One region of the Streptomyces sp. CG4 genome, then DNA from elsewhere that is predicted to be linked to it. Evidence: riboswitches for the same ligand, from Rfam matches in the RefSeq annotation. Region 1 holds a riboswitch; each other region holds the start of a gene.
The links. A riboswitch is a leader RNA that binds a small molecule or an ion and turns the genes downstream of it on or off. The one in region 1 is predicted to bind cobalamin.
Positions count from the first base shown of each region.

Region 1 (3,199 bases):
CCACGATCCTGCCGCTGTACTCCCTGATGCTCGGCCTGCTGGCCCTGCTGGGCTTCATGGCGATCGCGGCCGGAGTGAAGGTCAAGAACGGCCAGTTGGCGATCCCGCAGCTGTTCGAGGACATGTTCCCGAGCTGGTTCGCGGGGGTCGCCTTCGCGGCGATCGGCATCGGCGCGCTCGTACCCGCCGCCATCATGTCGATCGCGGCGGCGAACCTCTTCACCCGCAACATCTACAAGGACTTCATCAAGCCGGACGCCACCCCGAAGCAGGAGGCCCAGGTCTCCAAGTCCGTGTCGCTGCTGGTGAAGGTCGGCGCGCTGGTCTTCGTCCTCACCATGGACAAGACGGTCGCGATCAACTTCCAGCTGCTGGGCGGCATCTGGATCCTGCAGACCTTCCCGGCCCTGGTCGGCGGCCTGTTCACCCGCTGGTTCCACCGCTGGGCGCTGCTCGCCGGCTGGGCGGTCGGCATGGCGTACGGCACGGTCGCCGCGTACGGCGTCGCCTCCCCGACCCAGAAGCACTTCGGCGGCTCGGCCAAGGAGATCCCCGGCATCGGGGAGATCGGCTACATCGGCCTGACGGCGTTCGTCCTCAACGTCGTCGTCACCGTTGTCCTGACCCTGATCCTGAAGGCCGTGAAGGCTCCTGAGGGCATCGACGAGACCAAGCCGGAGGACTACACGGCGGACGCGGGAGAACCGGGCGTCCAGAAGGAACTGACGCCCACCGCAACCCCCTGAGAGGCGCGGGGAACTGCGCGAGCAACCCGCAGCGGGCCGCCGAAAGCAAGTGCTACGGCGGCCCGCTCACTTGCACACTCACACCATGGACATCCTCATCCGCCCCGCCGAACCCACCGAACACGCGGAACTCGGCGAGATCACAGCGCATGCCTACCTCGACGACGGCCTCCTCGACTACGGCGGGACCGACCCGTATCTGCCCGCCCTCAAGGACGTGGCCGCTCGCGCGGCCGCGGCCGAGGTCCTCGTTGCCATGGCGGGCGAACGGCTCGTCGGCGGCGTGACCTTCGTCCCGTCGGGCGGCCCCGTCGCCGATATCGCCGGTCCGGGCGAGGCCGAGATCAGGGCGCTCGCGGTCGCACCCGACGCCCGGGGCCGGGGCATCGGCGAAGCCCTCGTCCGTGCCTGTCTCGACCGCGCCCGGCGCACGGAGGGCTGTACCGCCGTCGTCCTGTCGAGCTCTCGCCGTATGCACGCCGCCCACCGGCTCTACGAACGCCTCGGCTTCGTCCGTACACCCGAGCGGGACTGGAATCCCGTGCCGCACCTGGACGACATCACTCTGCTCACCTACGAGTTGACGCTCCGAGACCGTCGCGACACAACATCTGGTGGTGCCACGACAGCCCGGCACTAGATGTATGCTCGTCCTCGCTGTCGCCACAGGGGAATCCGGTGCGAATCCGGAACTGTCCCGCAACGGTGTACTTGTGCATGTCCGCCCCCGAGGCGGAGCGCATCGCACAGGAGTCAGTCCGAGGACCTGTCGACAGCGCACCCGACCGTCCGGTCCGGGTGCCCTGAGACGTCCGGGCCTCGTGGAATGGGCCGGTGGACGCGACGCGTGCGCGCTCGTGGCTGCCCCCTGTCCTCCGCAGGCCCCCGTGCCGAGCGAGGGAGAGCCCCACGTGACCATCGCGCCAGCAGATCCGGCTTCAGTCGGCGAAGTCAGCGAGCTGAAGACCGACGGTCCCGGTACCGCGCTGCTGCGGACCCTGACCGAGCTGACCTCCGACCTCCCCGACGCCGACCCCGGCCGGGTCGCCGCCGCCGCGCTGCGCGGCCGGTCCGCCCGTGCCGACGAGGCGGAGTTGCGCGAACTGGCCACCGAGGCCGCCGCCGGGCTCATCTCCGAGGACCCCGCCTACTCGAAGCTGGCCGCCCGGCTGCTGACCCTCTCCATCCGCGCCGAGGCCGCCTCGCAGGGCGTGACGTCCTTCACCGAGTCCGTCGCCGTCGGCCACCGCGAGGGCCTGATCGCCGACCGCACCGCGGAGTTCACGCGGCTCCACGCGGCCCGCCTCGACGCCCTGGTCGACCGGGCGGCCGACGACCGCTTCGGCTACTTCGGCCTGCGCACGCTGCACAGCCGCTATCTGCTGCGGCACCCCCTCACCCGCAAGGTCATCGAGACGCCCCAGCACTTCATGCTGCGGGTGGCGAGCGGCCTGGCCGAGGACGACACCCCTCGCTCCGTGGACGAAGTCGCCGCGCTCTACGGGCTCATGAGCCGCCTCGACTACCTCCCGTCCTCCCCCACGCTCTTCAACTCCGGCACGCGGCACCCCCAGATGTCGTCCTGCTACCTCCTCGACTCCCCGCTGGACGAGCTGGACTCCATCTACGACCGCTACCACCAGGTGGCCCGGCTCTCGAAACACGCCGGCGGCATCGGACTGTCGTACTCCCGGATCCGCAGCCGCGGTTCGCTGATCCGCGGCACCAACGGGCACTCCAACGGCATCGTCCCGTTCCTGAAGACCCTGGACGCCTCGGTGGCCGCGGTGAACCAGGGCGGCCGGCGCAAGGGCGCCGCGGCCGTCTACCTGGAGACCTGGCACTCCGACATCGAGGAGTTCCTGGAGCTGCGGGACAACACCGGTGAGGACGCCCGCCGTACGCACAACCTGAACCTCGCGCACTGGATCCCGGACGAGTTCATGCGCCGGGTGAACGCCGACGCGCAGTGGTCGCTGTTCTCCCCCGCCGACGTGCCGGAGCTGGTGGACCTGTGGGGCGAGGAGTTCGACGCCGCCTACCGCAAGGCCGAGGCGGCAGGTCTGGCGAAGAAGACCCTGCCGGCCCGTGAGCTGTACGGCCGGATGATGCGCACCCTCGCGCAGACCGGCAACGGCTGGATGACCTTCAAGGACGCCGCCAACCGCACCGCCAACCAGACGGCCTTGCCGGGGCATGTGGTCCACTCCTCCAACCTCTGCACGGAGATCCTGGAGGTCACGGACGACGGCGAGACGGCGGTCTGCAACCTGGGCTCCGTCAACCTGGGTGCCTTTGTCGACACAGTGACCGGCGGCCTCGACTGGGAGCGGCTGGACGAGACCGTCCGCACCGCCGTCACCTTCCTCGACCGCGTGGTGGACATCAACTTCTATCCGACCGAGCAGGCGGGCCGGTCGAACGCCAAGTGGCGCCCCGTCGGCCTCGGCGCG
Region 1 is NZ_CP163525.1:3,408,331-3,411,529, forward strand. Features, by position in the region: gene mctP (monocarboxylate uptake permease MctP) at 1-746, shown strand, start outside; gene AB5L52_RS15355 (GNAT family N-acetyltransferase) at 832-1,386, shown strand; cobalamin riboswitch at 1,368-1,535, shown strand; gene AB5L52_RS15360 (ribonucleoside-diphosphate reductase subunit alpha) at 1,658-3,199, shown strand, end outside.

Region 2 (3,199 bases), 3.3 Mb from region 1:
TTCTAGTTATAGTGGGCAATGGCCGTGGGCCGGTGGGTGGAGGGGTGGAGGGGCGATGGTGACGACGTTCGAGCACGGCGGGGGCGTACGGTCCGTGGCGGTCCCCATCCCGGACAACCCCCTCGGGCACACGCTGGTGTACGTCGTGGACACCGACCGCGGCCCGGTGCTGGTCGACAGCGGGTGGGACGATCCCGCGTCCTGGGACACGCTCGTGGCAGGGCTCCTGGCGTGCGGTACGGCGGTGGCCGAGGTGTACGGCGTCGTCGTCACGCATCATCACCCCGACCACCACGGGCTGTCGGCGCGGGTGCGCGCGGCCTCCGGCGCCTGGGTGGCGCTGCACGAGGCCGACGCGGCGATCGTGCGCAGGGCGCGAGAGACGCGGCCCGGGCGGTGGTTCACGTACATGGCCGACAAGCTGACGGCCGCCGGGGCGCCCGAGGAGCAGGTGGCACCGCTGCGCACCGCCCGTGGCCGACGGCTGCCCGGCCTCTCCCCCGCCCTCCCCGACCGGGAGATCGTCCCCGGCGAACTCCTCGACGTGCCCGGCCGCCGACTGCGCGCGATCTGGACCCCGGGCCACACCCCCGGCCACGTCTGTCTGCACCTGGAGGAGGAGCACCCGGCCCGGCTCCCCGGTCGGGGCCGCCTGTTCAGCGGGGATCACCTGCTGCCCCGGATCACCCCGCACATCGGCCTGTACGAGGACCCCGACGACGCGACCGTGACCGACCCGCTCGGCGACTACCTCGACTCCCTGGAGCGGATCGGCCGGCTCGGCCCCGCCGAAGTCCTCCCCGCCCACCAGCACACCTTCACCGACGCGCCCGGCCGGGTACGGGAGTTGCTCGCCCACCACGCGGAGCGGCTGGCCGGTCTCCTCGCCCTGCTCGCCGAGCCGCTCACCCCCTGGCAGCTCGCCGAGCGCATGGAGTGGAACCGCCCCTGGGCCGACATCCCCTACGGCTCCCGGAACATCGCCGTCTCGGAGGCCGAGTCCCATCTGCGCCGCCTGGTGAAGCAGGGCCGGGCGGAACCCGTCGCGGGGAGCGAGCCGGTGGCGTACGTGGCGGTGTGAGTGGCCTGCGTGGCGGGGTAAGTGGCAGGGTAAATCGTTCGCCTGGTGCGCGGCCCGCTGTTACACAGCCCTATGGAATCCATGGCTCCCTTGGACCGACTTCTCGTCGAGCGTGCCTGTGAGCGCCTGATCGTCGGCTTCGTCCACCGGCTCGATCTCGGTGAACCGGCCTCCGTGGCCGAGCTGTTCACCGAGGACGGCGTCTGGGAGTGGCCGTCGCCGGGGGACGGGCGGCGGATCCGGGGCCGGGAGGCGCTGCGCGCGTACTTCGGCTCCCGGCCCGCCGACCGGCTCTCCCGCCGGCTGATGTCCAACGTGCTGGTCACCGTGACCGGACCGGACACGGCAGGCGCCGTCTCGTACTTCACGACGTACCGCGTCGACGGATACGAGGGGGGCGCCCCCATCCCCGCCGGGCCGCCCGTCCAGGTCGGTCACTACGCCGACACCTTCCGCAGGGTCGACGGCACATGGCTGATCACCTCCCGCACCCTGCACCTGCCCTTCGGCGGCGAGACCCCGAAGGCGGGCTGAGTCCGGCCGAGTTCGGCGCGGCTCCTGGGCGGCTGCCCTGCCCCCGTCGTGACCGTGCCTGTCCCCGTCATGACCGTGGCCCCCGTCACCGGGAGTCCGTGCGCACGGGCACTCCTCGGGCCGCTCGGGGCTGCCGGTAAAGTGGCGGGGTCGTCATCACACCCGTACGGGGGGAAGCCGGTGCAATTCCGGCGCTGACTCTCCCCCGATCCGTGAGCCGTCCCAGGACGGTGAGCCGGACTGCCCCGGACGGGACGTTGACCGGCTCGCGTGCGTCGGCGGTCCGCCGTGCACGGCACCGTCGAGGTTCACGGAGCCGAGCCGCCCGGGGTGTCTCCCGTGCGCTGCCGGTTCCCCGCAGGAGAGGCAGTCGCCGACCATGAACGTCCGCCGCAGTGCCGCGGTGCTCGCCGCCGTAGGCGTGCTGGCCGCCGCCGCGCCCGCCACGGCCGCCGGCCCGTCCCCGTCTCCGAAGGCGGCGATCCCGTCGGGGCTGTACGGCACGTCCGACCCGGCCAACGACGGCGTGTGGCGGCAGTCGTTGACGCTGATCGCCCAGCGGACCCTCGGCTACCGGCCGGCCGCACAGGCCGTGGACTGGCTCGCCGGCCAGCAGTGCGCGAACGGCGCCTTCGCCGCCTTCCGCGCCGACCCCACCAAGGCCTGCGACAGCAGGGTCGCGGTGGACACCAACAACACCGCCGCCGCGGTGCAGGCCCTCAAGGCGGCCGGCGGGCACGACGCCGCCGTCGGCAAGGCGGTGGCCTGGCTGAAGTCCGTGCAGAACAAGGACGGCGGCTGGGGCTACCTGCCGGGCGGCGCCAGTGACACCAACTCCACCTCCGCCGTCGTGGGTGCCCTGGCCGCGACCGGCGCCGACCCGGCGTCCGTCCGCACGTCCGGCAAGTCCCCCTACGACCTGCTGGCCGCCTGGTCCATCCCCTGCGACCAGGACGGCGGCGGCGCCCTCGCCTACCAGCCCGACAAGAAGGGCACGTTGGTCGCCAACGCGGACGCCACGGCGGCCGGGGTGCTCGGCGCGCTCGGCAAGGGGTTCGTCGCCAAGGCCGGGAAGGCGCCCGCGCAGGAGGCGTGTGCCAAGGCCGGTCGTCCCACCCCGGCGCAGGTCGCCGACAACGCCGGCGCCTATCTGGCGGCCGCCGTCGCCAAGACCGGGCACCTGCAGTCCGCGCTGCCCGGGGCCGAGGACCAGCCGGACTACGGCAACACGGTGGACACGGTCGTCGCGCTCGCCGCGGACGGCCGGACCGAGCAGGCGAAGAAGGCGTACGGCTGGCTGGAGAAGAACGCCGGGAAGTGGGCGGCGCAGAGCGGTCCGGCGGCGTACGCCCAGCTGATCCTCGCCGCCCATGCGGTCGGCGCGCAGCCGGGTGACTTCGGCGGCACCAGCCTGGTCCGGTCCCTCAACGCGCTCGGCCCCCTCCCGCAGATGGCGGCGACCGGGTACCAGCAGGAGACCAAGTCCGACGGCGGCTCCGGCTTCGGCGCCTGGTGGTTCGTCGGGGTCTGCCTGGTCGCGGGCATCGGTGTCGGCTTCCTGCTCAGCGGCCGGAAGAAGCGGCA
Region 2 is NZ_CP163525.1:6,733,600-6,736,798, reverse strand. Features, by position in the region: gene AB5L52_RS30775 (MBL fold metallo-hydrolase) at 56-1,081, shown strand; gene AB5L52_RS30770 (nuclear transport factor 2 family protein) at 1,163-1,615, shown strand; cobalamin riboswitch at 1,746-1,878, shown strand; gene AB5L52_RS30765 (prenyltransferase/squalene oxidase repeat-containing protein) at 1,995-3,199, shown strand, end outside.
Region 2: another riboswitch for cobalamin. It lies ahead of AB5L52_RS30765 (prenyltransferase/squalene oxidase repeat-containing protein); the one in region 1 lies ahead of AB5L52_RS15360 (ribonucleoside-diphosphate reductase subunit alpha).

Region 3 (3,199 bases), 3.9 Mb from region 1:
AGGCCCGCCTCAGTTCACCTTCCGTTCATCCAGGTTGCCTACGTTCGTCCAGCCAATGACCTCGAAAGATTGCCTGGGTAAATGGAAAGCTTCTCGCTGATCCTCGCGATTGTGGTCGTCACCGCACTCGCGTTTGATTTCACGAACGGTTTCCACGACACCGCCAACGCGATGGCCACCACCATCTCGACAGGCGCTCTGAAGCCCAAGATCGCAGTGGCCATGTCCGCCGCCCTCAATCTGGTGGGCGCCTTCCTCTCCGTGGAGGTCGCGAAGACGATCTCCAAGGGTCTCGTCAACGAGACCGGCATCCGTCCCGAGGTCATCTTCGCCGCCCTGGTCGGCGCGATCCTCTGGAACCTGGTGACCTGGCTGGTGGGCCTGCCGTCCAGTTCCTCGCACGCTCTGATGGGCGGCCTGATCGGCGCCACCGTCGCCTCCGCCGGCTTCGGCGCCGTCCACGGTGACGTCCTGGTCACCAAGGTGCTCCTCCCGGCGGTCGCCGCTCCGGTCGTGGCCGGCCTCGCGTCGATGCTGGCCACCCGGTTCTCCTACGGCATCGGCGGCAAGGCCGAGGGCGAGGCCACCCGCAAGGGGTACCGCGCCGGGCAGATCGCCTCCGCCGGCCTGGTCTCCCTCGCGCACGGCACCAACGACGCCCAGAAGACGATGGGCATCATCACCCTCGCGCTGATCACGGGCGGTGCCATCGCCCCCGGCTCCAACCCGCCGGTCTGGGTCATCCTCTCCGCCGGCCTGGCCATCGCGCTCGGCACCTACATCGGCGGCTGGCGCATCATCCGCACCATGGGCACGGGCCTGACCGACCTGGAGCCGCGCCAGGGCTTCGCCGCCCAGACCAGCGCCGCGACCGCCATCCTGGCCTCCTCGCACCTGGGCTTCTCCCTCTCCACCACACATGTCGTCTCCGGTTCGGTGATGGGCGCGGGCCTCGGCCGCAAGGGCGGCGTGGTCCGCTGGTCCACCGCGACCCGGATGGCCGTCGCCTGGGTGCTCACGCTGCCGGCCGCCGCGGTGGTCGGCGCGGGCGCCGAGTCCGTCACGGACCTGGGCGACTGGGGCACCGCCGCCGTCGCGGTCTTCCTCGTCGCCGCCAGTGCCGCGATCTGGAAGATCTCCCGCCGCGAGGTCATCGACCACACCAACGTCGTCGCCGAGACCGAGGAGCCGCCCGGCGTGGTGACCACCGCCATCGCCGCCGTGACCCCGCCCCCGGCCGGCACGGTCGCCGAGGACCTGACGGCGACGATCGCCGCCCCGGCCCCCGCCGAGCCCACGACCCGGACCGCCCCGCCGGCCGCCACCGTCTGACCCCGGCCACCCGGTTACCGAAGGAAGCATCATGAAGATCGACTGGGCAGCCATCGGCTCCGTCTTCGGCGTCAGCCTCGTGTTCACCGTGGCCCTGGTGACCCTGTTCACCCTCGGTGTGGGCGGTCTGGCCCGACGCGAGAAGGCCGCCGCGCAGGGCGGCTCCGCCACGCTCGCCGTGACCGGTGCCTACGTCTGCTTCGCCGCCTGCGCGGCGGCGGTGGCGTACGGCATCTACCTGATCGTCGCCAAGGCCTGACAGCCCGCCAGGAACCGGGCGGTACCGTCACAGGCACCGCGAACCGACCCTCACGAAGGCTCCTCTCCGCCCGCCGCGGAGGGGAGCCTTCGCCGTGCGCACCGGCCACGGGCGCCCCGCGATGTGGGGATCGGCACACTCTCCCCGTGCAGGTCAACGGCAAGTTGACGGCCGTTCCGGGCGCGTGGTGGACTGCCCACGCCATGTACGGCGGCAGGAGAGGAAGCCGGTGCGAATCCGGCGCGGTCCCGCCACTGTCACCGGGGAAGAACCCCCCGGGAGCCAGGAACTCTCACCGCCGAATCTCGTCGAACCAGGGCGCGGACACCCTGAGTGAGGACACCGATCGCCATGCCCGGCTGCCGAAGGACCCCTGCCAGGCCCGCTCCTGTACCTACGGCCGGCTGAGCCGATGGGTGCCGATCGCAGTTACGCGTACGGCGCCGCCGCCGGCCTTCTCGGTGATCTGCTCCTCGGCGATCCGCGCCGCGGGCATCCGGTCGCCGCGTTCGGGCGTGCGGCCGCTGCCGTGGACGGCGCGTTGTGGCACGACCACCGCGGCTGGGGCGCCCTGCACACCGTGGTGTGCGCCGGTGGCGCCGTCGCACTCGGCACGGTGGCCGCACGCGCCGTACGCCCCTCCCCCGCCGCCTCCGTCGCGCTGACCGCCGCCGCCACCTGGGCGGTGGTCGGCGGCACTTCGCTCGCCCGCGAGGCCCGCGCCATCGGCAGCGCCCTGGAGCGCGGGGACGTCGAGACGGCGCGGGCGCGGCTGCCGCATCTGTGCGGCCGGGACCCGCAGGCGCTGGACGCCGACGGGATCGCCCGGGCCGTGGTCGAGTCGGTCGCCGAGAACACCTCCGACGCCGTCGTGGGCGCGCTGGTGTGGGGAGCCGTGGCCGGGGTGCCCGGGCTGCTCGGCTTCCGGGCCGTCAACACGCTGGACGCGATGGTCGGTCACAAGTCCCCGCGCTACCGCCGCTACGGCTGGGCCTCGGCCCGCCTCGACGACGTGGCCGGCTGGCCGGGCGCCCGGCTGACCGCCGTACTCGCCGCCGCGGCCGGACCCGACCCGCGGGGTGCGCTGCGCGCCTGGCAGGCCGACGCCCACCGGCACCCGAGCCCCAACGCGGGCCCCGTCGAAGCGTCGTTCGCGGGCGCGCTCGGCGTCCGCCTGGGCGGCACGCTCTCCTACGGCGGCCGGGTCGAGCGCCGGCCCGTCCTCAACGGCGGCAGGGGCCGGGCGGTCCGGGTGACCGACGTCGACCGGGCGGTACGGCTCTCCCGCCGCGTCGGCCTGCTCGCGCTCGGCACCACGGTCGCCGCGCGCCTCCTCGTCACAAGCGTCAAGAGCCTCAAGAGCCCGAAGGGACGTGGAAAGTGAACGGGGGACTCCTCGTCGCCGGGACCACCTCCGACGCCGGCAAGAGCGTCGTGACGGCCGGGATCTGCCGGTGGCTGGTGCGTCAGGGCGTGAAGGTCGCGCCGTTCAAGGCGCAGAACATGTCGCTCAACTCCTTCGTGACCCGCGAGGGCGCGGAGATCGGGCGGGCGCAGGCCATGCAGGCCCAGGCGTGCCGGACCGAGCCGACCGCGCTGATGAACCCG
Region 3 is NZ_CP163525.1:7,309,297-7,312,495, reverse strand. Features, by position in the region: gene AB5L52_RS33390 (anion permease) at 82-1,332, shown strand; gene AB5L52_RS33385 (hypothetical protein) at 1,364-1,591, shown strand; cobalamin riboswitch at 1,763-1,906, shown strand; gene AB5L52_RS33380 (cobalamin biosynthesis protein) at 2,004-2,975, shown strand; gene AB5L52_RS33375 (cobyric acid synthase) at 2,972-3,199, shown strand, end outside.
Region 3: another riboswitch for cobalamin. It lies ahead of AB5L52_RS33380 (cobalamin biosynthesis protein); the one in region 1 lies ahead of AB5L52_RS15360 (ribonucleoside-diphosphate reductase subunit alpha).

Region 4 (3,199 bases), 5.7 Mb from region 1:
GTCGGCGCGGGCGGTGCGCAGGTCGGCGGTCTGCGGGAACGAACCGATCGTGGTCGTGGGCAGCAGCGGCAGACCGAGCCGGGCCCGCTGCGCCGAGGCCCGTTCGGCGTACGGCTGGGAACGGCGGACGTCGGCCTCGGTGACGGAGGCCGCCCGGGACCGTACGGCCGCGTCGCGGGTGATGGGGGAGTGGGCGCGCGAGGCCAGGTCGGCCCGGTTCGCGGCCAGCTCCGCGGCGATCGTGTCGCTGCCCTGGGCGAGGCCCTTGGCGAGGGTGACGACCTCGGCGGTCTTCTGCCGGGCGAAGGCGAGCCAGCGCAGGATCTGCGGCTCGATGTCCCGTTCCAGGCCGGCGTCGAGCGGCACGTGCAACAGGGAGCAGGACGCCGACACGTCCACCCGGTCCGCGAGACCGAGCAGGGTGCCGAGCGTGGCGAGGGACTGCTTGAGATCGTTGACCCAGATGTTACGGCCGTTGACGACGCCGGCGACCAGGCGCTTGCCGGGCAGCCCGCCGACGGCGGCGAGCGCGTCCAGGTTGGCGGCGGCCGCCTCGGTGAAGTCCAGGGCCAGGCCCTCGACCGGGGCCTTCGCCAGCACGGGCAGGGCTTCGCCGAGCCGGTCGAAGTAGGAGGCGACCAGCAGCCGGGGCCGGTCGGTGAGGGCGCCGAGGTCGCGGTAGGCGCGGGCGGCGGCGTTCAGTTCGGCCGGGGTGCGGTCCTGTACGAGCGTGGGCTCGTCGAGCTGGACCCACTCGGCACCGGCCGCGCGCAGGTCGGCGAGGATCTCGCCGTACACCGGCAGCAGCCGGTCCAGCAGCGTGAGCGGTTCGAAGTCGGCCGGCACGCCCGGTGCGGGCTTGGCCAGCAGCAGATAGGTGACCGGCCCGACGAGGACGGGCCGGGCGCTCAGGCCCAGCGCGAGGGCCTCCGTCAGCTCCGCCACCTGCTTGGCCGAGTCGGCCGTGAACACCGTGTCCGGGCCCAACTCGGGTACCAGATAGTGGTAGTTGGTGTCGAACCACTTCGTCATCTCCAGCGGGGCGACGTCCTGGGTGCCGCGCGCCATGGCGAAGTACCCGGCGAGCGGATCCGCGGCGACCGCCTCCTGGTGGCGTGCGGGGATCGCGCCGAGCATGACGGTGGTGTCGAGTACATGGTCGTAGTACGAGAAGTCGCCGGTCGGCACCTCGTCGACGCCGGTGTCCGCCAACTGCCGCCAGGTGCTTCGGCGCAGTCCGGCGGCGGTGGCCCGGAGGGCGTCGGCGGTGACGCGGCCCTTCCAGTAGCCCTCGATCGCCTTCTTCAGTTCACGGTTTCGGCCCTGACGGGGGTAGCCGTACACGGTGGCCCGTGCTGCCGCGGCTGCGGACCTGCTGGTCACGGAGATCTCCTTCGCGAGATGAATCCCTGAGATCCCGGCGACGGGACGCGAGCGCGAAGGGGTGACGGACCGCACGGCAACGGCTCACGCCGTCCGTTCGGTTCGGTACGCCGACCCGCCCTCGAGGTCACCGGGATGTCCGCGCACGAGGTGTCCCGCACGCGGGCAGTTGGCAGGTCTTCGGACTCGCGGGCACGTCCTCCCCCAGGAGGACACCTACTGGCCGTCGCTTCCCAGGCCCGGTACCTCGGACCCAGTGCGTATGACGGCGGTCGTTCCCGCTCACCGCTGCGGGGCAGTCCCGGATTCCCACCGGGTTCCCTCTTACGACGCGTCCCGCCTGGCTGACGGGGCGAACCAGCTGCAGGGGACACCCTACGGGGCCACCCGCGGTGCGGTGGCACACGTCCGGCATTCGGAAGGTGAGGTGAGACACGCGGCCGTGGCGTGCCCCGCGCGTCCCCGCGGCCCGCCGGCGGGCCGCGGCGGCCTGAAGCCGGTCGGGTGATTGACGGGCCGCTCCCGGCTTGGGTGCGGCCCGTCGCGGGCTCGGCCGGAGAGACTGCGGCCATCCCAGTGGAGGTGGCGAATATATGCTCAGCGACAGCACAGCGGCGATCCTGGCCGAGAGGGCGAGCGTGGCGGAGGTCGTCGCCGCTGCTCCGCGCGTGGCGCAGATCGCGGCGCGGTGCAGCGAGGAGACGGAGGCCGCCCGGCGGCTTGCGCCCGAGGTGGTCGAGGCGGTGCGGGAGGCCGGGTTCGCCCGGCACTTCGTGCCCGCGGCCTTCGGCGGCACGCAAGGCGGCTTCGTGGACATGACCTCGGCGGTGATCCTGGTCGGCGAGGGCTGCGCCTCGGCGGCCTGGGCCGCCTCGCTGTCCGCCTACGCGGCTCGTTACGGGGCGTTCCTGCCCCCGGAGGGGCAGGCGGTGCTCTGGGCCGACGGGCCGGACGCCCTGATGGCGGGTGCGCTCATGCCGGCCGGCAAGGCGGAGCGCGTCTCCGGCGGCTGGCGGCTCAGCGGTGAGTGGAAGTACATCAGCGGGGTGCGCTTCGCCGACTGGGTCTTCGCCTGCTCCGCCGTACCCGGCAAGACGGGCCCCGACGGGCGGGGCGAGGTGCGGTTCTTCGCGGTGCCGCGGGCCGACATCACCGTGAAGGACACCTGGTTCACCCTGGGCATGCGCGGGACGGGCAGCGACACCATGGTCCTCGACGACGTGTTCGTGCCCGAGGAGCTGACCCTGTCCCGGTTCGACATCAACGCGGGGCGGGCCACGGCCTCCGAGGCCCGGTGCCACACGGTCCCCGTGCACGCCTTGAACGCCCTGCCGCTCGCCGTCCCCGTGGTGGGCGCCGCGCGGGGCACGGTCCGCGCCGCGGCCGAGCAGAACCTCCGCCGGACCGACCGGCGCGGCGCCCCGCTGCGCGAGAAGCCGCCGGTGCAGATCGACCTGGCCCGCTCGGCGGCCGAGGTGGACGCCGCCGAGCTCCTCGTCCAGCGGGCCGCGCGGGTCGCCGACGGCGTCGAGGAGACCAGGGACGGCGAGGCGGCGGTCCGCGGGCCCCGGGACTTCGCGCTGGCGGTCGAACTGTCCGTGTCGGCCGCCGAACGCCTCTTCCGTGGTACCGGCACGACGGGCCACTTCGAGTCCGACCCCGTCCAGCGGTTCTGGCGGGACGTCAACACCGCCGCGTCCCACGTGATCTTCTCCTTCGAGGCCGCCGGGGCGGCCTATGGCGCCTGGGCGCTGGGCGCCGAGAGCGCGGAGCCGAAGCGGTGACCTCGCCGACGAGGTAGGACGCCGCGCGGCGA
Region 4 is NZ_CP163525.1:9,152,233-9,155,431, forward strand. Features, by position in the region: gene metE (5-methyltetrahydropteroyltriglutamate--homocysteine S-methyltransferase) at 1-1,383, opposite strand, end outside; cobalamin riboswitch at 1,537-1,760, opposite strand; gene AB5L52_RS42200 (acyl-CoA dehydrogenase family protein) at 1,977-3,167, shown strand.
Region 4: another riboswitch for cobalamin. It lies ahead of metE (5-methyltetrahydropteroyltriglutamate--homocysteine S-methyltransferase); the one in region 1 lies ahead of AB5L52_RS15360 (ribonucleoside-diphosphate reductase subunit alpha).